Regions from separate parts of the Erwinia sp. TECH1 genome, predicted to be linked through region 2. Evidence: predicted binding sites of a transcription regulator. Region 2 holds the regulator's gene; the other holds the start of a gene.
The links. Region 2 encodes PurR, which represses purine synthesis genes. Its sites were predicted from a motif close to CANGCAAACGTTTGCNTG; they were not measured.
Positions count from the first base shown of each region.

Region 1: glyA (serine hydroxymethyltransferase) is a predicted target of PurR. The motif match lies at 3,463-3,480, and genes of this name have one in related genera.

Region 1 is NZ_JBSRZK010000001.1:3,560,808-3,568,453, forward strand. It holds gene csiE (stationary phase inducible protein CsiE) at 1-551, shown strand, start outside; gene ACVWZ0_RS16700 (3-phenylpropionate MFS transporter) at 826-1,977, opposite strand; gene glyA (serine hydroxymethyltransferase) at 2,096-3,349, opposite strand; gene hmpA (NO-inducible flavohemoprotein) at 3,683-4,867, shown strand; gene glnB (nitrogen regulatory protein P-II) at 4,917-5,255, opposite strand; gene glrR (two-component system response regulator GlrR) at 5,397-6,731, opposite strand; gene qseG (two-component system QseEF-associated lipoprotein QseG) at 6,728-7,393, opposite strand; gene ACVWZ0_RS16730 (sensor histidine kinase) at 7,432-7,646, opposite strand, start outside.
Region 2 is NZ_JBSRZK010000001.1:2,104,611-2,112,256, reverse strand. It holds gene nemA (alkene reductase) at 1-217, shown strand, start outside; gene gloA (lactoylglutathione lyase) at 428-835, shown strand; gene rnt (ribonuclease T) at 939-1,589, shown strand; gene ACVWZ0_RS09945 (Grx4 family monothiol glutaredoxin) at 1,651-1,989, opposite strand; gene ACVWZ0_RS09940 (C40 family peptidase) at 2,350-3,132, shown strand; gene purR (HTH-type transcriptional repressor PurR) at 3,452-4,477, shown strand; gene punR (DNA-binding transcriptional activator PunR) at 4,508-5,416, opposite strand; gene punC (purine nucleoside transporter PunC) at 5,531-6,718, shown strand; gene cfa (cyclopropane fatty acyl phospholipid synthase) at 7,017-7,646, shown strand, end outside.

The sequences.
Region 1 (7,646 bases), 1.5 Mb from region 2:
AGCAATTTCAGATGCTTTCCGGTCACCGTATCGGCAACGTGCAGGGCCTGTGCGAACAGCTCTATACGCACATGGCGCAGGCGCTGGAGCGATCCCTGTTTGGTATCGGCATTGATAACAGCCTGGCGGAAGAGGTTCTGCAGCTTTATCCACGGCTGTTGCGTACCACCCAGGCGGCAATAGTCGGCTTTGAACAGCGCTACTCGCTGCGCTTTTCTGAAGAAGAGATGGGGCTTATTGCTATTATTTTCGGCGCGTGGCTGATGCAGGAAAATGTGCTGCAGGAAAAGCAGGTACTGCTGCTAACCGGAAAAGATGCCGCGCTGGAAAAAGAGCTCGAACAGCAGCTCCGGGAATTAACGCTGCTGCCGCTGAACATCAAATATCTGGACGTGGCGGAATATCAGCGCAGCAGCGCCCCAAAGGGTATTGCGCTGGTGATTACGCCCTATGCCACGCCGCTGCCGCTCTACTCTCCGCCGTTAATCCATGCGGAACTGCCGCTACAGCCGCATCAGCAGGATCGTATCAGGCTGCTGCTGGAGTCCTGACCCACGCCTGCGAAAAGCAGGTTAGACTTGCGGGCAAAGCGCCTGTTTTGCATAAAATCAATGCCCAATGGCTCTGAATACCTTGTTGCCTGATTTTTACTTTTTGCCTGTTGAGAGGCCGCCGCCCGTGCGGTTAACTGTGTCGTCTTTTGTGAATGATAAGGATTGTGCCGTAAGGTTTAACGGCTACATTATCGTCAAGCATAAGTTCTGAGGTACTTCCCCCAATGCGCTACGCGCAAAGGGGGAGTATTTTAGCAAAGCCGCAGTGCGATTAGGTTTTCGCCGCAATGCGAGCGCTCTTTTCCGGCCGCAGGAACAGCGCCGGCACCACCAGCAGCGCCATCACCCAAAATATATCGCCGTGCAGATGCTGGAACAGCGCCCCGCAGACTATCGTCATTACCGCAATGCCGCCGCCCATCGCCAGCGCCGAATATACGGACTGCAGACGAATAACCTCGGCGCCTTCCCTGGCGGCGATAAAGCGCATCGCCGCCAGGTGACAAATGGTAAAGCTGCCGCAGTGCAGGATCTGCGCCACGATCAGCAGCGGCAGCGCCGTGGTTGAGGCCATCAGGCTCCAGCGGATCAGCGCACATACGCCGGAGAGCAGCAGCAGGTCCCGTGCGGTCCAGCGCCCAAAAAGCCGGTTGCTGGAGGCAAACACGATAATTTCTGCCACCACGCCCAGCGACCAGAGGTAGCCCACCACGCTCGCCGAATAGCCTGCATCCTGCCACCAGATAGCGCTAAAGCCATAATAGGCCGCGTGCGCGCCCTGCATCAGGGTGACGCAGAGCAGAAAGCGCCAGGATGATTTCAGCAGCCGCTGCCAGTCCTGCCAGCCCGCACGTGCGACAACCTTGTCGCTCCCCTGCGGCGGGGTCGCCGGGCGAAGCAGCATCCCGCCGAGCATCGCCGCCGTTCCTGCACAGAGCAGCCACAGGATCGCCTGGTAAGAGAAAGCGTTAACCAGCACGCCGGTCAGCGCCGAGCTGATAACAAACGCCAGCGATCCCCACAGCCTGACCGGGCCGTAAGCCATTGCAATCTGCCGTTGCCAGGTGGCGGCCAGCGCGTCGCTCAGCGGCACCAGCGGTGAGAAAAACAGGTTGAAGCCAATCATGACCAGCAGTAGCCAGACCCAGAACGCGCTAAACCAAAAGCCCAGGGCAAACAGCAGCGACAGCCCCGCCAGCAGACGCAGCACGCTAATCAGGCGCGAAGGCGTCGTCACGCGGGAAGCGATAAGCAGGCTGCCGGTAAAGCGGGAAACCATGCCGACGCCTAATAAAAGGCCGATTTTTTCCGCATCAAGTCCGATGCCTTTCAGCCAGACGGCCCAGAACGGCAGCCAGACGCCGTAGGTAAAGAAGTAGGTGAAGTAGCCCAGCCCCAGCCACCACGCAGAACGGATTGCCATTTTTCCTCCGGCAATGTACAGACGAAAAAAACGGGACGTAGCGTCCCGTTTCGTTGTCGCGCCGGAAAATTCTCCGGCGTTCTGAAGCGGGATACAGCATCCCGCAGGCTTATGGCTTTTACGCGTACACCGGGAAGCGGGCGCACAGTTCCAGCACCTGCTTTTTCACGCGTTCGATGGTCGCTTCATCGTTGATATTGTCAAGGATGTCGCTGATCCAGCCGGCCAGCTGGCGCACTTCCGCTTCCTTAAAGCCGCGACGAGTCACCGCTGGCGAGCCAATACGGATGCCGGAAGTCACAAACGGGCTTTTCGGATCGTTCGGCACGCTGTTTTTGTTAACGGTGATGTTGGCACGGCCCAGCGCCGCATCAGCTTCTTTACCGGTCAGGCCTTTGCTCACCAGATCGATCAGGAACAGGTGGTTATAGGTGCCGCCGGAAACGATGTCGTAACCGCGCTCCAGCAGGACTTCCACCATCGCTTTAGCGTTTTTGGCAACCTGCTGCTGATAGAACTTGAACTCCGGCTCCATCGCTTCTTTCAGCGCTACCGCTTTACCGGCAATCACGTGCATCAGCGGGCCGCCCTGGCCACCAGGGAAGACGGCGGAGTTCAGCTTCTTATAGAAATCTTCATCGCCGCCCTTCGCCAGGATCAGGCCGCCGCGCGGGCCCGCCAGGGTTTTATGGGTGGTGGTGGTTACGATATGCGCGTGCGGAACCGGGTTCGGGTAAACGCCTGCGGCAATCAGACCGGCGACGTGCGCCATGTCGACAAACAGGTAAGCGCCGATGCTGTCAGCGATTTCACGCATTTTCGCCCAGTCGCAGATGCCGGAGTAGGCAGAGAAACCGCCGATGATCATTTTCGGCTTATGCTTCTGCGCCTGCGCGGCCAGATCGTCATAATCGATTTTGCCGGTCTCGTCGATGCCGTAAGGCACCACGTTATACAGCTTGCCGGAAAGGTTAACCGGGGAGCCGTGGGTCAGATGGCCGCCGTGCGCCAGGTTCATGCCCAGAATGGTGTCGCCCGGCTGCAGCAGCGCGGTATAAACGGCAAAGTTAGCCTGAGAACCGGAGTGCGGCTGCACGTTGGCGAAATCGGCGCCGAACAGCTCTTTAGCGCGATCGATCGCCAGCTGCTCTACGATATCAACATACTCACAGCCGCCGTAGTAGCGCTTGCCCGGATAGCCTTCCGCATATTTGTTGGTCAGCTGAGATCCCTGCGCCTGCATGACGCGCGGACTGGTGTAGTTTTCCGAAGCAATCAGTTCAATATGCTCTTCCTGACGCACTTTCTCCTGCTCCATTGCCTGCCACAACTCGGCATCATAATCGGCAATATTCATATCACGCTTTAACATCCGCTTCTCCTGACTCAGCTAACAATCTATTCGGCATTGAACGGCCCTTTTGGGCGAAGGCCAACAGTGTAAACCGTTTTGCCTGCTCAGGGATAGCCGGAAAGCAGGGTTTTTACGCAAACGATTGGCTCCAGCGCTGGCAAGGGTTAGTTCTCTTTTTCCCTGGCGTGGCGGCTCGTCTGTTTCATCATCATCTACGTGCAGGTTTTTCAACATCGTCCTTTTTTTATGGTAATAAATGCCCTTGTCTGGTTAAAGGTTATTTACAGCGTGACGCGTTTCGCTATAAGATGCATTTAAAATGCAACTTATAAAAATCCTCAGGAGTTCGCCATGTTAGACGCCCGCACTATCAGCACCATCAAAGCGACCATCCCGGCTTTGCTGGCTACCGGCCCCGCCCTTACCGCCCACTTTTACGATCGGCTGTTCAGCCATCATCCGGAGCTGAAAGACATCTTCAATATGAGCAACCAGCGCAACGGCAATCAGCGTGAAGCGCTGTTCAACGCTATCTGCGCCTATGCGGGCAATATTGAAAACCTGCCCGCTATTCTGCCGGCGGTTGAGAAAATCGCGCAGAAGCACACCAGCTTTGCCGTGCAGCCTGAACATTACCAGGTAGTGGGCGAACACCTGCTGGCCACGCTGGATGAGATGCTCAGCCCCGGCCAGGAAGTGCTGGATGCGTGGGGAAAAGCCTATGGCGTGCTGGCCAACGTGTTTATTAAGCGTGAAGAAGAGCTGTATGAGGCGTCGGAACAAAAAGTGGGCGGCTGGCGGACGCCGCGCGCGTTCCGCATCAGCGAGATTACGCCACAAAGCGAAGTAATAAAAAGTATTGTCTTCAGCCCGGTTGATGGTCAGCCGGTAGCCGATTATCAGGCCGGGCAGTATCTGGGCGTCTGGCTGCGGGAAAAAAGCTTTGCTAATCAGGAGATCCGCCAGTATTCCCTGACGCGTTCGCCAAACGGCAAAGATTACCGGATTGCGGTGCGGCATGAGGCGGGCGGAACGGTTTCCGGCTGGCTGCACGATCACGCCAAAGTGGGCGACGAGGTGCGCCTGGCAGCGCCTGCCGGAGATTTCTTCCTGAATATCACGCCGCAAACGCCGGTCACGCTGATTTCAGCGGGCGTCGGTCAGACGCCGATGCTGGCGATGCTGCACGTGCTGGCGGAACAGCACCACCCTGCGCCGGTACGCTGGCTGCACGCGGCGGATAACGGCAAAACCCACGCTTTTGCTGATGAGGTTGTAGCGACGGGCCAGCAGCTGGCGGAGTTTTCACAGCATATCTGGTATCGGGATCCGCAGCCCGACGATAGCGATCGCTATCAGACGCCGGGCCTGATGGATCTGCTGCCGATCGCAGAGCAGCTCAGCGATCCGGCCATGCACTTCTATCTTTGTGGCCCGGTCGGCTTTATGCAGCATATCGCTGAACAGCTGGTGAGCATGGGAGTAGCGGTTGAGCGCGTGCACTATGAGGTATTCGGCCCGCATAAAGTGCTTTAATACGCAAAAGGCCGGATAGTCCGGCCTTTTTTACCTGAAGACAGGCGACTCAGATCGCTTCTTCATCTTCTTCGCCGGTACGGATACGCACCACGCGCGCCACGTCGAAGACAAAAATTTTGCCATCGCCGATTTTCCCGGTCTGGGCGGTGCGCATAATCGTTTCCACGCAGGTATCCACAATATCGTCGGCGATAACGATCTCGATTTTAACTTTCGGCAGAAAATCGACCATATATTCCGCGCCGCGATAAAGTTCGGTGTGCCCTTTCTGGCGGCCAAACCCCTTCACTTCGGTCACGGTCATCCCGGTGATGCCGACTTCAGCCAGCGCCTCGCGCACATCATCCAGTTTGAACGGTTTGATAATTGCATCGATCTTTTTCATGGCAGACCCTTGTTGTTCCCTCGCCAGCCGGAGGGTAAGCGTATTCAGTATATGTGCAGCAGACAGGATCCGCCGCGCGGTCTGTCACTTTTGCCGGGCAGATAAACTATCATATCTGCACCGCGATGCGGCACAAAAAAACTATTCTTTAAAATCAGAGGCATCCAGCTCATGGCGCGACAGCAGCTTGTAGAATTCCGTGCGGTTGCGTCCGGCCAGGCGCGCCGCGTGCGTCACGTTGCCTTTGGTCATTTGCAGCAGCTTGCGCAGGTAGTTCAGCTCGAACTGGTTTCTGGCCTCGACAAAAGTTGGCAGCGCCGTGTTTTCGCCCGCCAGCGCCTGCTCCACCAGCGCTTCGCCTATTACCGGCGCGGAGCTTAACGCCACGCACTGCTCGATGACGTTAACCAACTGGCGCACGTTGCCCGGCCAGCTTGCGGCGATCAGGCGCTTCATCGCATCGGTAGAAAAGCTGCGGACAAAGGGCTTATGCCTTTCGGCGGACTGCTTCAGCAAATGGTTCGCCAGCAGCGGAATATCTTCCGCGCGTTCGTGCAGCGCCGGCAGGCGCAGCGTCACCACGTTCAGACGATAATAGAGATCCTCGCGGAACTCTTTTTTCTCCATGGCCTTCGGCAGATCGCGATGCGTGGCGGAAATGATACGCACGTTAATATCCAGATCGCGATTGCTGCCCAGCGGCCGCACCTTGCGCTCCTGCAGCACGCGTAACAGCTTGACCTGGAGCGCCTGCGGCATATCGCCGATTTCGTCTAAAAACAGCGTGCCGCCTTCTGCGGCCTGAAACAGCCCTTCGCGCTGGCTCACCGCGCCGGTAAAAGCGCCTTTTGCGTGGCCGAACAGCTCGGACTCCAGCAGCTGCTCCGGCAGCGCGCCGCAGTTAATCGCGATAAAAGCCTTGCCGGCTCTCGGGCTGGCGGCATGAATCGCCTGCGCCAGGATCTCTTTTCCGGTTCCGCTCTGGCCGTTGATTAGCACGCTGACGTCGGACTGCGCCACCATCCTGGCCTGGTCCAGCAGCCGCAGCATCACCGGGCTGCGGGTAACAATGCTTTCCCGCCAGGCGTCGTCGCTGGCCGGCGCGCGATGTGCCAGAGCCTGATCGATGGCGCTATAGAGCGCGTCGCGATCCACCGGCTTGGTTAAAAAGCTGAATACGCCCTGCTGCGTGGCGGAAACGGCTTCGGGGATCGAGCCGTGAGCGGTAAGAATAATCACCGGCATGCCGGGATGGCTTTTCTGCACCTCGGCAAACAGCGCCAGACCGTTCATTTCATCCATGCGCAGGTCGCTGATGACCAAATCAATGCGCTCGTTTTGCAGCGTGCGCAGCGCCTCCGGCCCGCTTTCGGCGGTGGATACGCTAAACCCTTCGCTGCCCAGGCGCATCCCTAACAGCTTTAACAGGCCGGGATCGTCATCCACCAGCAGCAGGTTTGCCGATTTTTTTATCATCGCTGCGCTCCTTTTTCCGCGTCGTTTTTCTCGCTGTGGCCGTCGCTGCCGTCGGGCGAACGGCGCGTGGAGAGCTGACGTTCAATATCCGTTAGCGTGTCCAGCTTGCGTCGGGTGACTTTAAGCTCGCTGTTCAGCGTCGCCTGCTGCTGGCGCAGCGCGTCCAGCTGGGCATCGCTGGTCTGCTGCAAATGATGGTAGCGGGTGCGCTCCTCGGAGAGCTGCAGCTGCGCCATTTGGTTATCGCGCCACAGCTGAAGCAGCGGGCGCACAGCGGCGGGATAGTCGCGGCTGAAGGCGTCCAGTTGGAGCATATACTGACGCCGCTCGACGGGCGTAACGTTACCGTTGGCCATCAGCACCGCCTCTTTGAAAGCGCCCTGCCAGCTGTCGCCGCCCTGCTGGCGTGCCTGAGCGCGCGCGTCAGCGGCAGAAAGCCGCGCCGCGCAGTCTGTCGCCCGCAGCCAGTAAAGCGGATTGCTGGTTTTACTCTCTTCCACGTCCCAGATCCGGGCGCAGTCCACCAGCCGGTAGTCCACTATCTTTGCTTCCGGTTCTACGGGCGCGCTATGACCCACGATTTTAGCGCCGGGCGCGTCGCTCGCGCAGGCGGCCAGCAGGCCAGCCAGCAGCGCGGCTGCCGTGTATTTGCCCAGCTGCATAACCGATCCCGCAGCCGGAAAAAAGAAAGGTAATCGCATTATTTGTTCTCGCCAATGGAGTTAAGTTCGATGCGAAAGCAGACGTCGGCCTCTTTACTGGCGGTCAGCTGTAGATCGCCCAGCAGGCGATGCACGCAGTCTTTGGCGATGCTCAGGCCCAGACCGCTGCCTTTTACCGCGCCTTTGCGCTGCTGGCTTCCCTGAAAGAAAGGCTCAAAAATCATCGTCCGCTCCGCATCCGGTATCGGCGTGC
Region 2 (7,646 bases):
TCCCGGCGTGATTGTGGGCGCAGGCGGCTACAGCGCTGAGAAAGCGGAAGCGCTGATTGAACAAGGCCTGATCGACGCCGTAGCCTTTGGCCGCGACTACATCGCCAATCCGGATCTGGTCGAGCGCCTGCGGCAGAACGCGCCGCTGAACGAGCAACGCCCGGAACTCTTTTACGGCGGCGGCGCAGAAGGCTACACGGACTATCCGTTCCTGTAAGCGCCTGCGGGTTTTATCGCCGTCCGACGTCTGACGGCGCGAGAAAGCACGCATTTCCTGGTTTCCGCCAGGCTATAGCTGCTATTCTCTCACGCGGGTAAAACGGCCTGAAGGACGTTTTACCGCCGGGAATGCCTGCTGGTTCCCGTAACGGCAGGAATTCAGGCTATGCTTGTTATCGGATGATAACGTTTGTTCAAAGAGGATGTTATGCGCTTACTTCACACCATGCTGCGCGTTGGCGATCTGCAACGCTCCGTTGATTTCTATACTAAAGTTCTGGGCATGCGCCTGCTGCGCACCAGTGAAAACACCGAATATAAATACACGCTGGCTTTCGTAGGCTATACCGAAGAGAGCGAAGGCGCGGTGATTGAGCTGACCTATAACTGGGGCGTGGATAAATATGACCTGGGCGATGCCTACGGCCATATCGCGCTGGGCGTGGACGACGTGGCGGCTACCTGCGACCGTATCCGCAACGAAGGCGGCAACGTAACTCGTGAAGCCGGCCCGGTTAAAGGCGGCACCACCATTATCGCCTTTGTGGAAGATCCGGACGGCTATAAAATCGAACTGATCGAAAACAAACACGCGGGCCACGGCCTGGGCGCGTAACGCGTCGGGGTGCCTTCCCGGCACCCTTCTTTCCCCTTCCCCTGCTGCAACCCATGCCGAAATTTGCCATAATACGCGCTCAATTTTCGCCTGTGAGATCCTGATGTCCGAATCGAACGAACTTAACGCCCTCAGCAGCCGTTTTCGCGGTTTTTATCCGGTAGTGATCGATGTTGAAACCGCCGGTTTCGACGCCAAAACCAACGCCTTACTGGAAGTGGCCGCCGTCACGCTGAAAATGAACGACGATGGCTGGCTGGAGAAAGACGAAACGCTCCATTTTCACGTTGAGCCGTTCGAAGGGTCTGTTCTGCAACCCGAAGCGCTGGCCTTTAACGGCATCGATCCTGCCAATCCGCTGCGCGGCGCGGTCAGCGAGTACGAAGCGCTGCACGCCATCTTTAAAGCCGTGCGCAAAGGTATCAAAGATCAGGGCTGCAATCGTGCCGTCATGGTGGCTCATAACGCCACTTTCGATCTGAATTTTATGAATGCCGCGGCGGAAAGAGCCGGGCTGAAGCGTAATCCTTTCCACCCGTTTGTCACCTTTGATACCGCCGCGCTGAGCGGTCTGGTGCTGGGGCAAACGGTGCTGGCGAAAGCCTGTACGGCCGCCGGAATGCCTTTCGACAGTTCGCAGGCGCATTCCGCGCTGTATGATACCGTGCAGACGGCCGATCTGTTCTGTGAGCTGGTTAATCGCTGGAAACGTCTGGGCGGCTGGCCGCTGGCGGAAACGGCGAACCTCGACTAAAAAAAACAGGCCTGACGCATTGTCAGGCCTGTCCGATAGTCTCTTCGCTTAGCGCAACGTTTTATTCTGTTGCGTCGGAAGGATATTTCTGCGCCGTCTCTTTGATCAGCTGCTGCAGTTCGCCCGCCTGAAACATCTGAATAATGATGTCACAGCCGCCGACCAGCTCGCCGTCTACCCACAGCTGTGGAAAAGTCGGCCAGTTGGCGTATTTAGGCAGCTCAGCACGAATTTCCGGATTCTGCAGGATATCGACATAGGCGAAACGCTCGCCGCAGGCGGACAGCGCCTGTACGGCCTGCGCGGAAAAGCCGCAGCTTGGCAGTTTTGGGGAACCTTTCATATACAGCAGAATCGGGTTTTCTGCGATCTGGCGCTCAATCTTCTCAATGGTGCTCATAAATGCCTTCCTCAATCGGCTACTTCGTGTCTGTATAGTGTAGCGAGTCTGCGAGCGTGATGAAAATGTCATTTTCAGTCGCCCGCTGACGCTACGGTCGGAAAACAAAATGTTAAAATACCATTTTCGGTCCGGCGGTGCTGCGTTAACTGTAAATATCAGCGGCAAATTTGCGCAGATAAATGTTTGAACAGGCTAAATTTTACAGCTTTTACCGCTTTGCGACGATTGAAACAAAAAAGGCCTTACTTTTTAGTAAAGAGTTCGATTAGAATCGTCCTGACTGACTGCCCAGGCGCAGATCTCCTTATTTAGCCATGCTCTTGCCACTGGCGGGAGCACAAACTGTTAATGGTAAAGATGCGTTTACTCATCACGTTGCTGATGCTGGCCTTTGCCCAGCTGTTTATGTCTGTGGCGCACGCATCGCCACACGCTGCCGTTAAAGCGGACCACCACAAAGCAGACAGCGCCACGCCTGCTCGTGAAGACGATCGCCGCAAGCGCCGCCCGGTGAAAACCTCTACACGTAAAGTAAAAGAAGCCAGCCCAACCAAAAGCCGTTCGCCCCTTGCTAAAAAGTTTAAGCTGCGCAAAAAAACGCAGACCGTCGCCGCTGCGCTGCCGCCCAAGAAACGCTATGGTCGTCATCGCTTGCGCAACGAAGAGACGGAAGCCTTAACCAGCGGCTCGGCCTCGGCCCCGCTTAAGCTCAGCAAAGCGCATCGCGCCCGCTATCAGAAAGCCCGCGAAACGGCGATGAGCAAGCTGATGAACCAGCTGGGCAAGCCCTATCTCTGGGGCGGCACCTCGCCCAAGACCGGTTTCGACTGTAGCGGTCTGGTCTGGTATGCCTATAAAGATCTGGTGAAGTTTAAGATCCCTCGCACCGCTAACGAAATGTACCATCTGCGGGATGCGGCTTCGATCAAGCGCAACGAGCTGGAAAAAGGCGATCTGGTATTTTTCAGCATCAACGGCCGCGCCTCGGCGGATCACGTTGGCGTTTACCTGGGCAACGGCAAGTTTATCCAGTCGCCGCGTACCGGCAAGGATATCCAGGTGAGTATGCTCAGCGAAGATTACTGGGAGCAGCACTACGTCGGCGCTCGCCGCGTCATGACGCCGAAAACTATCCGCTAGCCCACTCAGCAGGCTGGAGGCCCGGATCGCGCAAACGATCCGGGCCGGTTTACTCTTATTTGCGCAAAATTTTCGCCTGTTGCCCTAAAACCCTCGTGTTCTGCGCCTGCTCTTGTTAGAATCCACGGTTTGTTGCGCAACAGGCATTTAGCCGACATGATGTTCTGCTCAAGTCTGTTTCGCCACCCTGAACTCCCTCCTGTTATAACCATTCCGCAACAAATTATGCGCAACTTATATCAGGATTATCATCATTCCAGGCAATCGTTTAACAAACCGCTTTTCAGTGACTTACTGAACAGCGCAGGAGTCTTTTTCCATGGCAACCATAAAAGATGTGGCCAAACGCGCCGGTGTCTCAACCACCACGGTGTCCCACGTCATTAATAAAACCCGCTTTGTCGCTGAAGACACGCGGGAAGCCGTCTGGGCAGCGATCAAAGCGCTGCACTATTCGCCCAGCGCCGTGGCCCGCAGCCTGAAGGTCAATAACACCAAAACCATTGGCCTGCTGGCGACCTCCAGCGAGGCGCCCTATTTCGCCGAAATTATTGAGGCGGTTGAACACAGCTGTTTTGCCAAAGGCTATACGCTGATTTTGGGCAACGCGCATAACGAACTGGAAAAGCAGCAGGCCTATCTGTCGATGATGGCGCAAAAACGCGTCGATGGCCTGCTGGTCATGTGCGCCGAGTACCCGGATGAGCTGATTAAGATGCTGGAAGATCACCGCAACATCCCGATGGTCGTCATGGACTGGGGCGAGTCGCGCGGCGATTTTACCGACACTATTCTCGATAACGCTTTTGAAGGCGGTTATCTGGCAGGCCGCTATCTGATCGATCGCGGCCACCGCGATATCGGCGTGATCCCGGGCCATATGGAGCGCAATACCGGCGGCGGTCGTCATGCCGGCTTCCTCAAGGCGCTGAACGAAGCGGGGATTACGCTGCGCGAAGAGTGGCTGGTTCAGGGCGATTTTGAGCCGGAATCGGGCTATCGCGCCATGCAGCAGCTGCTGGCGCAAAAACAGCGTCCTACCGCGGTATTCTGCGGCGGCGACGTGATGGCGATGGGCGCGATTTGCGCCGCAGACGAGATGGGCCTGCGCGTACCGCAGGATATTTCGGTGATCGGGTATGATAACGTGCGCAACTCGCGCTACTTTACCCCCGCGCTGACCACCGTCCACCAGCCGAAAGAGCGTCTGGGCGCAACGGCCTTCAATATGCTGCTCGATCGTATTACCAGCAAACGCGAAGAGCCGCAGACGATTGAAGTGCATCCGACGCTGATTGAACGTCGCTCCGTAGCGGACGGCCCTTTCCTCGACTACCGTCGCTAAGCGCACGGGCGGCCATCCGCTGCCCGTCTTTTACGCCTCCCGCAGCCATTCGCTGTTCAGCGTTTCCGTTTCGCCTAAATAATCCAGCAGCCAGCGCAGCGCTGGCGACGCCTGCTGTTCCGACCAGCTGACGCAGCAGGGGCTATCCGGAAAAGGCGGATCCAGCCTCAGTTCGCACAGCGAGCCGTTTTGCAGCAGCGGTTGCGCAAGATGCCCCGGCACCATGCCGACACACAGCCCGGCCAGCAGGCAATCAAACGCGCTCTCCCAGTCCGGCGCGACCAGCCGTCGCTGATTATCCAGCGTCCAGGTGGTTCTTTTCGGCAGCGCGCGCGAGGTATCTTCCAGCACCAGCGAAGGCCACTCCCGGATCGCCTCCTCGCTAACCTTCTCCCGGTGTTGCGCAAGCGGATGATCCGCCTTCACCACGCAGCGCCAGTTGAGCATTCCCATATTGCGAAAGGCGAAGCGTCCGCCGACCGGAATGGCCTGCGTCGCGCCTATCGCCACGTCAACCCGGCCGTCGGCCAGCGCATCCCATACGCCGTTGAATACCTCCGGTGAAAGATGCAGTTCCATATCGGGAAAATGTCGGTAAAAATCCACCACCAGCTGGCGCGTACGCGCGGTTTTAACAATGCGATCGACGGCAATATTCAGCTGGCCGCGCCAGCCGTTGGCGACCTGCTGACACTGGCGTCGCGTGGCAAGCATTTTTTTGATAACACTCCGCCCTTCCTGAATAAAGACCTCGCCCGCCGCCGTTAAGACCACGTCCCGGTGACGCCGCTCGAACAGCGGCACCGCCAGCCACTCTTCCAGCTGGCGCACGGTATAGCTGATGGCGGACGGAACGCGATGCAGCTCCGCCGCTGCGGCGGTAAAGCTGCCGGTTCGGGCGACCGCATCAATCACCTCAAGCGAGTGTTCTGACCACATATTCTTCCTGCAAAATTTTTGAACGCAAGACGCAAATATTACCGTTTCACAACCGCTATCGCACTCTTTTACACTGCCGTCCGCTATTCACCTGATAAAAAAGAGCAAAATCTCATGCCGTCGAAAGGATTTTTACTTTACCTCGCGCTGCTCAGCGTTGCGGGTTTTCTTGCCACCGATATGTATCTGCCCGCCTTTACGGCGATGCAGCAGGATTTGCAAACCGAAGCGGGCGTCATCAGCGCCAGCCTCAGCCTGTTCCTGGCCGGGTTTGCCAGCGCGCAGCTGTTCTGGGGGCCGCTTTCCGACCGCATTGGCCGCAAGCCGGTGCTGTTGATGGGGCTGGGGCTGTTTGCCGTCAGCTGCGGCGCAATGTGGTGGGCGGAATCCACCACCATGCTGCTGACGCTGCGCTTTTTACAGGCGGTAGGCATTTGCGCCGCCGCCGTCAGCTGGCAGGCGCTGGTAATCGATCGCTATTCCGGCGCGCAGGCCAACCGCGTGTTTGCCACTATTATGCCGCTGGTGGCGCTGTCGCCGGCGCTGGCCCCGCTGCTGGGTGCCTGGCTGCTGAACCACTTTGCCTGGCGGTCGATTTTCCTGGCGCTGCTGCTGCTGGCCCTGATCCTGCTGGTCGCCACGCTTTTTCTGTCGACGCCTGCGCCAAAAGAGCATAAAGAAGAGGCGAAAGTAGGTTTCTTCACGCTGCTGAAGTCACCGATCTGGAGCGGCAACGTGCTGATTTACGCCGCCTGCTCCGCCAGCTTTTTCGCCTGGCTGACCGGTTCGCCATTTATTCTGGCCGAACTGGGCATGTCGCCGGGCGATATCGGCCTTAGCTACGTGCCGCAGACGCTGGCCTTTCTCGCCGGCGGCTACGGCTGTCGGGCGCTGCTGAAGCAGACCGAAGGCGCTTCGCTGCTGCCCTGGCTGCTGACGCTGTATGCCCTCAGCGTGGGCGCGTTTTTCATCGCCGCACAGGTGGAAACGCCTTCGACCTGGGCGCTGCTGCTGCCGTTTTGCGGTATGGCGCTGGCCAACGGCGCTATCTATCCGATTGTGGTGGCGAATGCGCTGCTGCCTTTTCCGCAGGCCAGCGGTAAAGCAGCCGCGCTGCAAAACACGCTGCAGCTTGGTCTCTGCTTCGTCGCCAGCATGATTGTTTCCGGTTTTATTGCTAACCCGCTCGCCACCACGTCGCTGGTCATGCTCAGTACTGTGTTTTTGACAATTATTGGCTATATTTTACAAAGGACGACGTTAGCCAACGCTCCCCTGACCCACGCTCAGAGCCGTCGTTAACTGGCTGAATCTATTTAGTTAGCGTCCTAACGATAAGGCGTTGAATATTGCCTGAGGTGAGCATATACTCAATTTCAGGCAATAATTCATAACAACTTTGTATCATTTTTTTGATTCCTGACAGGGTTGTCCGGGTGTTCTCTTTTGTGGCAGGCGTCACCCTCATTCTGTAGGTTTCAGTTCAATCCTCTGTAACGCCGGATATCAGGCGCACGGCTAAGCGTGCGTTTTCTCAAACCCTGTGGAAATTGATGATTCTTTTTCTCAGGTTTCAATCACGAAGGGTGATGGGGAAGCTATGAGTTCATCGTGTATAGAAGAAGTGAGCCTGGAAGAAAATCAGTGGTATCGAATCGCCCAGGAAATGTTACGCAACGCGGATATCGAAATTAACGGCACCCGTCCCTGGGATATTCAGGTGACCCATCCCGATTTTTTTAAACGCGTGATGCAGGAAGGGTCGCTGGGCCTGGGCGAAAGCTATATGGACGGCTGGTGGGAGTGCGAGCAGCTGGATATGTTTTTTCACCGCGTGCTGCTGGCTAAGCTGGATCAGCAGCTTCCTCGCCATTTTAAAGATACGCTGCGCATCGCCGCCGCGCGCCTCACTAATCTGCAATCCCGCAAGCGCGCCTGGATTGTCGGCAAAGAGCATTATGACCTTGGTAATGACCTTTTTACGCTGATGCTTGACCCCTACATGCAATACTCCTGCGGCTACTGGAAAGAGGCGGAAACGCTGGAGCAGGCGCAGCAGGCTAAATTAAAAATGATCTTCGAGAAACTTCAGCTGGAACCCGGTATGTCGCTGCTTGATATCGGCTGCGGCTGGGGCGGGCTGGCGGCTTATGCGGCGCGGCATTACAACGTCAAGGTGACTGGCGTGACGATCTCCGCCGAGCAGCAGAAGCTGGCGCAGCAACGTGGT